Regions from separate parts of the Mesorhizobium sp. WSM4807 genome, predicted to be linked through region 1. Evidence: riboswitches for the same ligand, from Rfam matches in the RefSeq annotation. Region 1 holds a riboswitch; the other holds the start of a gene.
What was found. A riboswitch is a leader RNA that binds a small molecule or an ion and turns the genes downstream of it on or off. The one in region 1 is predicted to bind S-adenosylmethionine.
Positions count from the first base shown of each region.

Region 2: linked by a shared signal. The riboswitch ahead of metX (homoserine O-acetyltransferase MetX) and the one ahead of AC0L3N_RS31040 (O-succinylhomoserine sulfhydrylase) in region 1 are both predicted to bind S-adenosylmethionine.

Region 1 covers NZ_JBVVQY010000043.1:107-4,589, reverse strand. The annotation lists gene AC0L3N_RS31045 (ceramide glucosyltransferase) at 1-919, shown strand, start outside; gene AC0L3N_RS31040 (O-succinylhomoserine sulfhydrylase) at 966-2,156, opposite strand; SAM riboswitch at 2,231-2,308, opposite strand; gene AC0L3N_RS31035 (2'-deoxycytidine 5'-triphosphate deaminase) at 2,433-3,527, shown strand; gene AC0L3N_RS31030 (ABC transporter substrate-binding protein) at 3,621-4,394, shown strand.
Region 2 covers NZ_JBVVQY010000005.1:54,173-58,655, forward strand. The annotation lists gene AC0L3N_RS08040 (sugar kinase) at 1-844, shown strand, start outside; gene AC0L3N_RS08045 (prephenate/arogenate dehydrogenase family protein) at 945-1,880, opposite strand; gene hisC (histidinol-phosphate transaminase) at 1,887-2,996, opposite strand; SAM riboswitch at 3,153-3,230, shown strand; gene metX (homoserine O-acetyltransferase MetX) at 3,351-4,483, shown strand, end outside.

The sequences.
Region 1 (4,483 bases):
CGCCCATGCCGATGACCCGGTGGTCGGGCCGATCACCGACGCGATCGCCCGCTTTCCAGCCGTGACGGCCCGGCTGCTCGTCGGCGACGACCGCATCAGCGGCAATCCGAAACTCAACAATTGCGTGAAGGGCTGGGAGGCAGCGCGCCACCGCTGGGTCATCCTTGCCGATTCCAACGTCCTGATGTCGAGGGACTATGTCCAGCATCTGATGGCGGCATGGCGGCCGGACACTGGCCTTGTCTGCTCGACGCCGATCGGCTCGCGGCCGGACGGGTTCTGGGCGGAGGTCGAATGCGCTTTCCTCAACACGCTGCAGGCGCGCTGGCAATATACCGGCGAGGCGCTCGGCCTCGGTTTCGCCCAGGGCAAGAGCATGTTGTGGAACAAGCCCATGCTCGACGCCAATGGCGGCATCCGTGCGCTTGCCGCCGAGATTGCCGAGGATGCCGCCGCGACCAAGCTGGTCAACGGGCTTGGACTGCGCGTCAATCTCGTCGCCTCGCCCTTCGAGCAGCCGCTCGGTTTGCGCACATTTGGCGAAATCTGGTCGCGTCAGGCCCGCTGGGCACGCCTGCGCCGCGTCACCTTCCCCCTGTTCTTCGCGCCCGAGATCCTGATCGGAGCGGCGCCGCCGCTGGTGCTTGCGCTGGTTGCTGCAGCAGGCGCCGGCTTCAGCCTGTCGGCAACCGCCGTTGCCGTGCTGGTAGTCGCCTATCTCCCGGAATGCGCTCTCGCCTCGGCCAAGGGCTGGCACCTGTCGCTGCGCATGATCCCGGCGATGGTTGCGCGGGACGTGATGCTTCCCGCCATCTGGGTGCGCGGCTGGCTCAGCGGTGCCGTCGACTGGCGCGGCAACACGATGACCATCCGCACCAGCGCCGGTGCGGAATTGGAAGAGACTCCGTCGGGCGCCTGACCGCGCTTGGCTTGACGATTCGAGCGAAGCTGTTCGGCGCGTATCCCTATCTGGCGGCTTTCAGTGCCTGCTCGATGTCTTCGAGCAGGTCGTCTGTGTCCTCCAGGCCGACGGACAGCCTGAGCGTGCCTGGCCCGATGCCGAGTTCGGCACGCGCCTCATCGCTCAGATTCTTGTGCGTCGTCGTCGCCGGATGAGTGATCAGGCTCTTGGCATCGCCGAGATTGTTAGAGATCAGCACGATATCGAGCGCGTTCTGGAAGGTGAAAGCCGCCTGTTTGCCGCCCTTGACGTCGAGGCAGATCAGCGTCGAGCCGCCCGACATCTGCTTCTTGACGACCGCCGCTTGCGGGTGATCGGCGCGGCCGGGATAGATGACGCGGGCGATCTCCGGCTGCTCGGCGAGGAAGTCCGCGATCCGGCCGGCACTTTCCGTCTGCTGGCGCACGCGCAGCGGCAGGGTTTCCAGGCCTTTCAGCAGCGTCCAGGCATTGAACGGCGACAGGCTGGGACCGGTGTGGCGGAAATAGTCGTGCAGGTTCTCGTCGATCCACTTCTTGTCCGACAGGATGACGCCGCCGAGACAGCGCCCCTGGCCGTCGATGTGCTTGGTCGCCGAATAGACGACGATATGGGCGCCGAGCTGCAACGGCTTCTGCTGTAAGGGCGTGGCAAAGACGTTGTCGACGATCAGCCGCGCTCCGATCGAATTGGCAAGTGAGACGACGGCTGCGATGTCGACGACTTCCAGCGTCGGATTGGTCGGGCTTTCAAGGAAGAACAGCTTTGTGTTGGGCCTGACCGCCTTTTCCCAATTGGAGATTTCGGTGCCGTCGACCAGCGTCGCCTCGATGCCGTATTTCGGCGCCAGCGTTTCGACCACCCAGCGGCAGGAGCCGAACAGCGCGCGCGCCGCCACGATGTGGTCGCCGGCCTTGGCGCTGCACAGCAACGCCGCTGTGACCGCCGCCATGCCGGATGCGGTGGCGCGGGCATCTTCGGCACCTTCCAGCGCGCACATGCGCTTCTCGAACATGTCGACCGTCGGATTGGCATAGCGCGAATAGATGAAGCCCGGTTCCTCGCCCTTGAAGCGGGCTTCCGCCGCCTGCGCCGTGTCGTAGACATAGCCTTGCGTGAGATACATCGCCTCGGAGGTTTCGCCGAAGCCGGAACGCAGCGTTCCTGCATGCACGAGGGCGGTCTGAGGCTTCCAGTTGCGCTTGTTGCTCGTCATCACCTTGTTCCAAACACCAAAAATGGTCCAAACACAAAAAAACCGGCCGCGAAAGTCGCAACCGGTCCATACGGCCTTTCGGCCCGACGGTCCTTTAGCGACTTGTTTAACGTGGCTGCAAGCCGACCGGCCAAATCACCACGGGATAATGACCCTTTAGACCTGCACCGCGCTTGCGTCAATTGCCGGCATGATTAAGAGGTTGTACCAGCAGGTTCCGTGGCAAGGACCTGCAACAAAACGAGACCTCGCCCGGCCTTCGAGCGGAGCCAGACTTTGCGGCAGACAGGCATTCTTCCCGATCAGGACATTTCCGCGCTGTTCCAGTCGGGCGCTCTGAAATCGCCGCGCGCGCTTGATGCCGACCAGGTCCAGCCGGCCAGCCTCGACCTCAGGCTTGGCGACAAGGCCTGGCGGGTGCGCGCCTCCTTCCTTCCCGGCCCCAACCACAGGGTTGCTGAAAAACTCGACCGTCTGAAGCTGCACGAAATCAATCTCGCTGATGGTGCGGTGCTGGAGACGGGCTGCGTCTATATCGTGCCGCTGCTCGAGAGCCTGGCGCTTCCGGCAAGCATTTCCGCCTCCGCCAACCCGAAGAGCTCGACCGGACGGCTCGACATCTTCACCCGCGTGATGACCGATCGTGGCCACGAGTTCGACAAGATCGCTGCCGGCTACAACGGCCCGCTCTATCTGGAAGTCAGCCCGCGCACCTTTCCGATCGTTGTCCGCGCCGGCTCGCGGCTGTCTCAGGTCAGGTTCCGCACCGGCAATGCGCTTTTGTCGGAAAGCGAGCTGCACGAATTGCACCGTGCCGAGACGCTCGTCGCCACCGAGCCGCCGAATATTTCCGGCGGCGGTATTGCGCTGTCGATCGACCTCGATGGCGACAAGGACGGGCTGGTCGGCTACCGCGGCAAGCACCACACCGGCCTGGTCGATGTCGACAAGCGCGCGGCACAGGATGTCGTCGATTTCTGGGATCCGCTCTACAAGAGCGGCGCCGGCGAACTGGTGCTCGATCCGGACGAATTTTATATCCTCGTCAGCCAGGAAGCGGTGCATGTGCCGCCGCTCTACGCCGCCGAGATGACGCCCTTCGATCCGCTGGTTGGCGAATTCCGTGTTCACTATGCCGGTTTCTTCGATCCGGGCTTCGGCCATTCGTCGGCCGGCGGCACCGGCAGCAGGGCGGTGCTCGAAGTGCGCAGCCACGAAGTGCCGTTCATCCTCGACCACGGCCAGATCGTCGGGCGGCTGGTCTACGAGCACATGCTGAAGCGGCCGCAGGCGCTCTACGGCACTGATCTCGGCTCGCACTACCAGGCACAGGGCCTGAAACTGTCCAAGCATTTCCGCGCCGCGCGCTGATCGCCGATCAAATCAGACTGTGCTTGCCTGACCTTGTGGGCCGTGCTTGGTTGTGCCCAGCCGTTAAGGTGGTTGGAACCAAGGGAACAAGAAATGCAGATTTCAAGATGGATCGCATCGACAGCAGCAGCTGCCATGCTGGTGGTGGCTGCCGGGTCCTTGTCGGCGCAAGCACAGGAAAAGTTGAAGATCGCCACCGAAGGCGCTTATCCGCCGTTCAACACCATCACCGCGGATGGCAAGCTCGTCGGCTTCGACATCGACATTGCCAATGCGCTTTGCGCTCAGATGGAGGTCGAATGCGAACTTGTCACGCAGGACTGGGACGGCATGATCCCAGCGCTCCAGGCCAGAAAATTCGACGCCATCATCGCGTCCATGAGCATCACCGAGGAGCGCAAGAAGCAGGTCTCCTTCACCAACAAATACTATACGACGCCGCTTTCGCTGGTGGCCCTGAAGGACAGCGATATTGCCTCGACCGAACCCGCAGCACTCGCCGGCAAGACAGTCGGCGCGCAGGCTTCGACCACCCAGGCCGACTATGCCCAGGATGTCTATAGCAAGGCAGGCGCCGAGGCGAAGCTTTACCCGACCCAGGAGGAGGCGGTCGCCGACCTGATGAACGGCCGTCTCGATGCCGTCCTTTCAGACAAATTCGTGCTGATGGACTGGATGAAGAAGTCGAGCGACGGCTGCTGCAAGATGGTCGGCGACGTCAAGGGCACCGAGACCGAAGCCGGTATCGCCGTCCGCAAGGAAGACAATGCGCTGCGCGAAAAGCTCAACGCCGCGATCGATGCAATCGTCGCAGACGGCACCTACAAGAAGATCCAGGCCAAATATTTCGATTTCGATATTTATTGAGGTCGGTATGCTTCGCGCGTCCTTCCCTTCTCCCCTTTGTGGGAGAAGGTGGATTGGCGCGCAGCGCCAAGACGGTTGAGGGGTGCTGG
Region 2 (4,483 bases), on a different contig from region 1:
TCAGGGCAAGTTCATCGCGTCCGACGGCGTCCAGATCGCCTCGGGCATGGCTTCGAGCGCGGCCTGCGCCGCACGCCGCCTCGGCGCGGACGTATCGCTATGGGCGAGCGCGGGAGACGACCTCGTCGGCGATCAGCTGGTCGCCGGGATCGAGGCCGAAGGCGTCGATTGCAGCTTTGTCCGGCGCGTCGGCGGCGCGCGGTCGGCACTGTCGGCCATCTTGGTCGACACGCATGGCGAGCGCATCATCGTTCCATTCTATGACCAACTCGCCCAGGCCGACCCCGGGGCGCTCCCCATCCAAGATCTCACCGCATTCGACGCCGTCCTGGTCGATGTGCGCTGGCCGGGCGCAGCAGCTCTGGCCATGGCGGCGGCGCGCGAAATCGGCCGTCCGGCCATACTGGACGCCGACACCGCGCCACGAGACGTGCTGGAACGGCTGTTTCCGCTGGCCTCGCACATCGTCGCGTCGGAGCCGGCGGCGTTCATCCTCGGCGGCGAGGAACGAGGTCCGCAAAAGGCCTGTGAAGCGCTGGGCAGACGCACCGATGCGTTTGTCGCGGTGACCGGCGGCGCGGCGGGAAGCTGGTGGTTCGACCGCTCGGCTGGGTCCGTGCGCCATGTCGCAGCGCCAAGGATCAACGCAGTGGATACGCTTGCCGCCGGCGACGTGTTTCACGGCGCCTTTGCCGTCGGGTTGGCGGAGGCGATGCCGATCGAACGGACATTGCGCTTTGCCAGCGCCGCCGCCGCGCTCAAATGCCTGCGCTTCGGCGGCAGGCTGGGCGCGCCGGACAGGGCCGAGACACTGGCGATGATGGCGGCTCACTGGCCGGCCTGAGACAGCGGCGGGCTTTCAAATCGAATCGTACCGCTGCTCTATCTTTTTGTTTGAGCATCGGATTTTCCTAAAACCAGTACCCACTTCTGGGTCCGATGCTCTATCCCTTGGCCGGGTGCTCGACTGCCTGCCGGCCAAAGTCCGGTACGTCGATGTCCTGACCGGCCTCGATGATCGAGCGGCGGACGGCGCGGGTGCGGGTGAACAGGTCGAAAAGTTTTTCGCCGTCGCCCCAGCGGATCGCCCGCTGCAGCGAGGCCAGATCTTCCGAGAACCGCGCCAGCATTTCGAGGATGGCGTCCTTGTTGTGCAGGCAGACGTCCCGCCACATCGTCGGGTCGGACGCGGCAAGGCGAGTGAAGTCGCGAAAGCCGGAGGCCGAATATTTGATCACCTCGGACTTGGTCACCGACTCCAGATCGTCGGCGGTGCCGACGATGTTATAGGCGATGATGTGCGGCAGGTGCGAGACGATGGCCAGCGTCATGTCGTGATGCTGGGGATCCATCGTATCGATGTTTGAGCCGCAACGGCGCCAGAATTCCGAGAGCTTTTCCAAGGCGGCCGGATCGGTGCCGGGCAACGGCGTGAAGATGCACCAGCGGTTTTCGAACAGTTCGGCAAAGCCGGCGTCCGGGCCCGACTTTTCAGTGCCGGCCAGCGGGTGGCCGGGAATGAAATGCACACCAGCAGGCACATGCGGCTGCATCTGCGCGATGACCGACGCCTTGGTCGAGCCGACATCGGTGAGGATGGCGCCCTGCTTCAGCGCCGGTGCGATTTCCTCGGCGACCTCGCCCGAAGAGCCGACCGGCACCGAAACGATCACCAGGTCGGCATCGCCGACCGCCTCTTTCGCGTCCATCGCGTAGGAGGAGCCGAGGCCGAGTTCCCGCGCCCGCGCCAGGGTCGTTTCGCTGCGCGTCGAGATGGCGACGTGACCGGCTAGGCCTTCGCGATGGATTACGCGGGCCAGCGACGAGCCGATCAGGCCGATGCCGACCAGCGCGATCTTTTCGAACATCGGTGATGTCATGGTCTTCTAGCTTTTCAGAAATGTCGCGAGGGCGGCGACAACGCCACGATTGGCCTCTTCGGTGCCGATGCTCATGCGCAGTGCATTGGGGAAGCCGTAGCCGGAAACGCGCCGCAATATATAGCCGCGCGCGGAGAGGTAATCGTCCGCAGCTGCCGCCGAATGTTTTTTGTCCTCGGGAAAGTGGATGAGGACGAAATTGCCGACGCTCGGCGTCACCCGCAGTCCGAGCTTGGTCAACTCCTCGCTCACCCATCGCAGCCAGGTGTCGTTATGAGCCACGCTGCGCTCGACATGGGTGCGGTCGCGGATCGCGGCAATGCCGGCCTCAATCGCCGTCGCGTTGACGTTGAAGGGACCTCGCACGCGGTTGATCGCGTCGATGATATGCATCGGCGCGTACATCCAGCCGATCCGCGCACCGCCGAGGCCGAGCTTGGAGAAGGTGCGGGTCATAACCACGTTTTCCGCGCCAGCCACCAGCTCGACGCCGGCTTCATAATCATTGCGGCGGACATATTCGGCATAGGCTGCATCCAGCACCAGAAGCACGTTTCGAGGCAGGCTGGCATGCAGGCGGCGCACCTCCTGGAACGGCAAATAGGTGCCGGTCGGGTTGTTGGGATTGGCGAGGAAGATGATCCTGGTACGCGGCGTCACCGCAGCGAGGATCGCATCGACGTCGGCGCGCTCATTGGTTTCCTTGACCGACACCGGGACAGCACCTGCCGACTGGATGTAGATCTTGTAGACCATGAAGGCGTGTTCGGTGATCACAGCTTCATCGCCGGGCGCGAGATAGGTCTGCGCAAGCAGGCCGAGAATCTCGTCGGAACCATTGGAACAGACGATGTTCGCCGGGTTGAGGCCATGCACCTCGGCGATCGCCTCCCGTAGGCGCCTGGCGGTGCCGTCGGGATATATGTCGAGTTTGGCCGCGACGTCGCGCGCGGCTTCTATCGCCTTCGGCGAGGGGCCAAGCGGGTTCTCGTTCGACGACAGTTTGTGGACCTTGGCAACGCCGGCCGGCGCCGTGCTTTTGCCCGGCACATACGCTTCGATGTCCATGATCCCCGCGCGGGGCGTTGGACGTGCCCGATCCGATGCCTGGTTCATATTGCAAAAATCCGTCGAAAACGCTTCCACCCGGGAAGCCGCAGCGGAAATACAAGCCGTGGCCTGGAATGTCGAGAGGCGGCGATCATGGGTGAGCGACTGGCATGGGTGAACGACTGGCCGTTGACGCCGAGACGCTCCGGTCCTAGAAGAAAGGCGAAATCCCGTGGTGATTTGGCCGGTCGGCTTGCAGCCACGTTAAACAACTCGCTAAAGGGCCGTTTGCATCCTGTAACCGGCTTTGCGAAGGCGATGTCGGTTTTCTTGTTGTCCGTAGCCGGCCGGACAATCGCATCGACCCGAAAATCGGTATCGACTTTCGGAAAGCGCGATGGGTTAATGTAAGAGGATGCGATGGTCGCGCTGCGCACTAAAAGAACCAACAACGAGGCCGACGAGCCGTCGAGCCCGGTGTTGCGTTTCGGTGCCGACAAGCCGCTCAAGCTCGATGCCGGCACGCTGCTGTCACCGTTCCAGATCGCCTACAAGACTTACGGCACCCTCAACGACGCCCGCTCCAACGCCATCCTCGTCTGCCATGCACTGACCGGCGACCAGCATGTCGCCAGCACCAATCCAGTGACCGGCAAGCCGGGCTGGTGGGAAGTGCTGATTGGCCCCGGCAAGATCATCGACACCAGCCGCTTCTTCGTCATCTGCTCAAACGTCATCGGCGGCTGCCTCGGCTCGACCGGCCCCGCCTCGACCAATCCAGCCACCGGCAAGCCCTACGGGCTCGACCTGCCGATCATCACCATACGCGACATGGTGCGGGCGCAGTTGATGCTGGTCGATCATTTCGGCATCGAAAAACTGTTCTCGGTGCTCGGCGGCTCGATGGGCGGCATGCAGGTGCTGCAATGGGCGTCGAGCTATCCGGAGCGCGTTTTCTCGGCGCTGCCGATCGCCACTGGCGCGCGCCATTCCTCGCAGAACATCGCCTTCCATGAGGTCGGCCGGCAAGCGGTGATGGCCGATCCGGACTGGCATGGCGGCAAATATTTCGAGCAAGGCAAGCGCCCGGAAAAGGGACTGGCTGTGGCGCGCATGGCCGCTCACATCACTTATCTGTCGGAGGCGGCCCTGCACCGGAAGTTTGGCCGCAACCTGCAGGACCGTGAAGCGCTCACCTTCGGTTTTGACGCCGACTTCCAGATTGAGAGCTATCTGCGCCATCAGGGCATGACCTTCGTCGACCGCTTCGACGCCAACTCCTATCTCTACATGACCCGGGCGATGGACTATTTCGACCTCGCCGCCGATCATGGCGGCCGGCTGGCCGACGCCTTTGCCGGCACCAGAACCCGTTTCTGCCTGGTCTCCTTCACCAGCGACTGGCTGTTCCCGACCGAGGAGAGCCGCTCGGTCGTTCACGCGCTGAACGCGGCCGGCGCCTCGGTGTCCTTCGTCGAGATCGAGACCGATCGCGGCCACGACGCCTTCCTGCTCGACGAGCCGGAGCTGTTTGCCGCCATCAACGGCTTCAT